DNA from 2 places in the Mesorhizobium sp. M1365 genome. Region 1 is predicted to be linked to the other one. Evidence: riboswitches for the same ligand, from Rfam matches in the RefSeq annotation. Region 1 holds a riboswitch; the other holds the start of a gene.
The links. Region 1 has a riboswitch for S-adenosylmethionine ahead of NKH04_RS00160 (O-succinylhomoserine sulfhydrylase). Riboswitches for the same ligand answer to the same signal wherever they lie in the genome.
Positions count from the first base shown of each region.

Region 2: it holds a riboswitch for S-adenosylmethionine, as region 1 does, so the genes downstream of both, metX (homoserine O-acetyltransferase MetX) here and NKH04_RS00160 (O-succinylhomoserine sulfhydrylase) in region 1, are expected to answer to the same signal.

Region 1 is NZ_JAMYLG010000001.1:33,669-35,865, reverse strand. It holds gene NKH04_RS00160 (O-succinylhomoserine sulfhydrylase) at 14-1,204, opposite strand; SAM riboswitch at 1,275-1,352, opposite strand; gene NKH04_RS00155 (2'-deoxycytidine 5'-triphosphate deaminase) at 1,483-2,197, shown strand, end outside.
Region 2 is NZ_JAMYLG010000002.1:333,361-335,557, reverse strand. It holds gene hisC (histidinol-phosphate transaminase) at 1-883, opposite strand, end outside; SAM riboswitch at 1,022-1,099, shown strand; gene metX (homoserine O-acetyltransferase MetX) at 1,175-2,197, shown strand, end outside.

The DNA of each region.
Region 1 (2,197 bases):
GTTCGGCCAGCCCTTATCCGGCAACTCTCAGTGCCTGCTCGATGTCTTCGAGCAGGTCGTCGGCGTCCTCAAGGCCAACTGACAGCCTGAGCGTTCCCGGTCCGATGCCGAGCTCGGCGCGGGCCTCATCGGTCAAGTTCTTGTGCGTCGTCGTGGCCGGATGGGTGATCAGGCTCTTGGCGTCGCCGAGATTGTTGGAAATGAGCACGACGTCGAGTGCGTTCTGGAAGGCAAAGGCCGCCTGCTTGCCGCCCTTCACATCGAGGCAAATCAGCGTCGAGCCACCCGACATCTGCTTCTTGACTACGGCCGCTTGCGGGTGGTCGGCACGGCCGGGATAGATGACACGGGCGATTTGCGGGCGCTCGGCCAGGAAATCCGCGATGCGGCCGGCACTTTCCGTCTGCTGGCGTACGCGTAGCGGCAGCGTCTCCAGGCCTTTCAGCAGCGTCCAGGCATTGAAGGGCGAGAGGCTTGGGCCGGTGTGGCGGAAATAGTCATGCAGGTTCTCGTCGATCCATTTCTTGTCCGACAGAACGATGCCGCCAAGACAGCGCCCCTGGCCGTCAATATGCTTCGTGGCCGAATAGACGACGATGTGGGCGCCGAGCTGCAGGGGTTTCTGCTGCAAGGGCGTGGCGAAGACGTTGTCGACGATCAACCTGGCGCCGATCGCATTGGCAAGTGCCGCGACGGCGGCAATGTCGATCACTTCCAGCGTAGGATTGGTCGGGCTTTCCAGGAAGAACAGTTTGGTGTTTGGCTTGACCGCCTTTTCCCAATTGGCCATGTCGGTGCCGTCGACCAGCGTTGCCTCAATGCCGTATTTCGGCGCCAGCGTCTCGACCACCCAGCGGCAGGAGCCGAACAGCGCGCGCGCCGCCACGATATGGTCGCCCGCCTTGGCGCTGCACAGCAGTGCTGCCGTCACCGCCGCCATGCCGGATGCCGTGGCGCGCGCGTCCTCGGCTCCTTCCAGCGCGCACATGCGTTTTTCAAACATGTCGACCGTCGGATTGGCATAGCGCGAATAGATGAAGCCCGGCTCCTCGCCCTTGAAGCGGGCCTCCGCCGCTTGCGCCGTCTCGTAGACATAGCCTTGGGTGAGATACATCGCCTCGGAGGTCTCGCCGAAGCCGGAACGCAGCGTTCCGGCATGCACGAGTGCGGTCTGAGGCTTCCAGTCGCGCTTCTTGGTCATCATTCCATCCAAACACCAAAATTGGTCCAAACAACAAAAAACCGGTCGCGAAAGTCGCAACCGGTCCATATGGCCTTGCGGCCCGACGGTCCTTTAGCGACTTGTTTAACGTGGCTGCAAGCCGACCGGCCAAATCACCACGGGATAACGAGCTTTAGACCCGCGCCACGCTTGCGTCAATTGCCGGCATGATTAAGAGGGTTGTACCAAGCAGGTGCCAAACGCGTCCACGGTCGGACCTGCGACAGAACCTCGCCCGGCGTTCGAACGGAGCCAGACCCTTGCGGCAGACAGGCATTCTTCCCGATCAGGATATTTCCGCGCTGTTCCAGACGGGCGCGCTGAAATCGCCGCGCACGCTCGATGCCGATCAGATCCAGCCGGCCAGCCTTGACCTCAGGCTCGGCGACAAGGCCTGGCGGGTGCGTGCTTCCTTCTTGCCCGGCCCGGACCACAGGGTTGCCGACAAGCTCGACCGGCTGAAGCTGCACGAGATCAACCTCGCCGAAGGTGCCGTGCTGGAAACCGGCTGCGTCTACATCGTGCCGCTGCTCGAAAGCCTGGCGCTGCCCGCCCATATTTCCGCCTCCGCCAACCCGAAAAGCTCGACCGGACGGCTCGATATCTTCACTCGGGTAATGACCGACCGCGGCCACGAGTTCGACAAGATCGCCGCCGGCTATGAAGGCCCGCTCTACCTGGAGGTCAGCCCGCGCACTTTCCCGATCGTCGTGCGGACCGGCTCGCGGCTGTCGCAGATCAGGTTCCGCACTGGCAATGCGCTCTTGTCGGAAAACGAGCTGCACGAGTTGCACCGCGCCGAAATGTTGGTCGCCACCGAACCACCCAACATCTCAGGCGGGGGCATCGCGCTATCGATCGACCTCGACGGAGACAAGGACGGGCTGGTCGGCTATCGCGGCAAGCACCACACCGGCCTGGTCGACGTCGACAAGCGCGCCGCGCAGGATGTCGTCGATTTCTGGGAGCCGCTCT
Region 2 (2,197 bases), on a different contig from region 1:
CGCTTAGTTGCTCGCTCAGCCAGGCCAGCCAGGTCTCGTTGTGCGCGACGCTGCGTTCGATATGGGCGCGGTCGTGGATCGCCGCGATGCCGGCCTCGATTGCCGTTGCATTGACGTTGAAAGGCCCGCGCACGCGGTTGATCGCGTCGATGACGTGCATTGGCGCATACATCCAGCCGATCCGCGCCCCGCCCAGGCCCAATTTGGAGAAAGTGCGGGTCATGACCACGTTTTCCGCGCTGCCCACCAACTCGACGCCGGCTTCATAATCGTTGCGCCGGACATATTCGGCGTAAGCTGCATCCAGCACCAGAAGCACGTTTCGCGGCAGGCCGGCATGCAGGCGGCGCACCTCCTGGAACGGCACGTAGGTGCCGGTTGGATTGTTTGGATTGGCAAGGAAGATGATCCGGGTAGCCGGCGTCACCGCGGCGAGGATCGCATCGATATCGGCGCGTTCATCGGTCTCCTTGACCGTCACCGGGACGGCACCGGCCGACTGTATGTAGATCTTGTAGACCATGAAGCCGTGTTCGGTGATGATGGCTTCGTCGCCGGGCGCGAGGTAGGTCTGCGCCAGCAGGCCCAGAATCTCGTCGGAGCCGTTGGAGCAGACGATGTTCGCCGGGTTGAGCCCGTGCACCTCGGCGATCGCTTCCCTCAGGCGCCTGGCGCTGCCGTCGGGATAGACCGCGAGCTTGTCGGCGACCGCGCGCGCGGCCTCTATCGCCTTTGGCGAAGGGCCGAGCGGGTTCTCGTTCGCCGACAATTTATGGACCTTGGCGACACCTTCAGGCGCCGCGCTCTTGCCGGGCACATAGGCTTCGATGTCCATGATGCCGGCGCGGGGCTTTGGACGTGTCTGATCCGGTGTCTGGCTCATTTCATGAAATCCGTCGAGAGTGCCTCCATCCGGAAGCCGCAGCGGAAATACAAGCCGTGGCCCGGAATGTCGAGGGGCGGCAATTCGGGATCAAGAACTTGCCGTTGACGAAGCCATGCGCGAGTCATAGAAGAACGGCTACAGTTCCGTGGTGATTTGGCCGGTCGGCTTGCAGCCACGTTAAACAACTTGCTAAAGGGCCGTTTGCATCTTGTAACCGGCTTTGCGAAGGCATGGCCGGTTTTTTGTTGCCAGACCGGTGGACAACTGAAGGCCGGGCAAGGAGATGTGATGGTCGCTTTGCGCGCGCGAAAAACCAACAACGAGGCCGACCAGCCGTCGAGCCCGGTGTTGCGTTTCGGCGCCGACAAGCCGCTCAAGCTCGACGCCGGCACGCTGCTGTCGCCGTTCCAGATTGCCTACCAGACCTATGGCACGCTCAACGACGCGCGCTCCAACGCCATCCTCGTCTGCCATGCGCTGACCGGCGACCAGCACGTCGCCAACACCAATCCGGTGACCGGCAAGCCGGGCTGGTGGGAAGTGCTGATCGGTCCCGGCAAGATCATCGATACCGACCGTTTCTTCGTCATCTCGTCAAACGTCATCGGCGGCTGTCTCGGCTCCACCGGCCCCGCCTCGACCAATCCCGCCACCGCCAAGCCCTACGGGCTCGACCTGCCGATCATCACCATCCGCGACATGGTGCGGGCGCAGTTGATGCTGGTCGAGCATTTCGGCATCGAACAGCTGTTCAGCGTGCTGGGCGGCTCGATGGGCGGCATGCAGGTGCTGCAATGGGCCTCGAGCTATCCCGAGCGCGTCTTCTCGGCGCTGCCGATCGCCACCGGCGCCCGCCATTCCTCGCAGAACATCGCTTTCCACGAGGTCGGCAGGCAGGCGGTGATGGCCGACCCGGACTGGCATGGCGGCAAGTATTTCGAGCACGGCAAGCGGCCGGAAAAGGGGCTGGCGGTGGCGCGCATGGCCGCCCACATCACCTATCTGTCGGAAGCAGCGCTGCACCGCAAGTTCGGCCGCAACCTGCAGGACCGCGAAGCCCTGACCTTCGGTTTCGATGCCGACTTCCAGATCGAGAGCTATCTGCGCCATCAGGGCATGACGTTCGTCGATCGCTTCGATGCCAACTCCTATCTCTACATGACCCGGGCGATGGACTATTTCGATCTCGCCGCCGACCATGGCGGCCGGTTGGCCGATGCCTTCGCCGGCACCAAGACGCGCTTCTGCCTGGTTTCGTTCACTAGCGATTGGCTGTTCCCGACCGAGGAGAGCCGCTCGGTCGTGCACGCG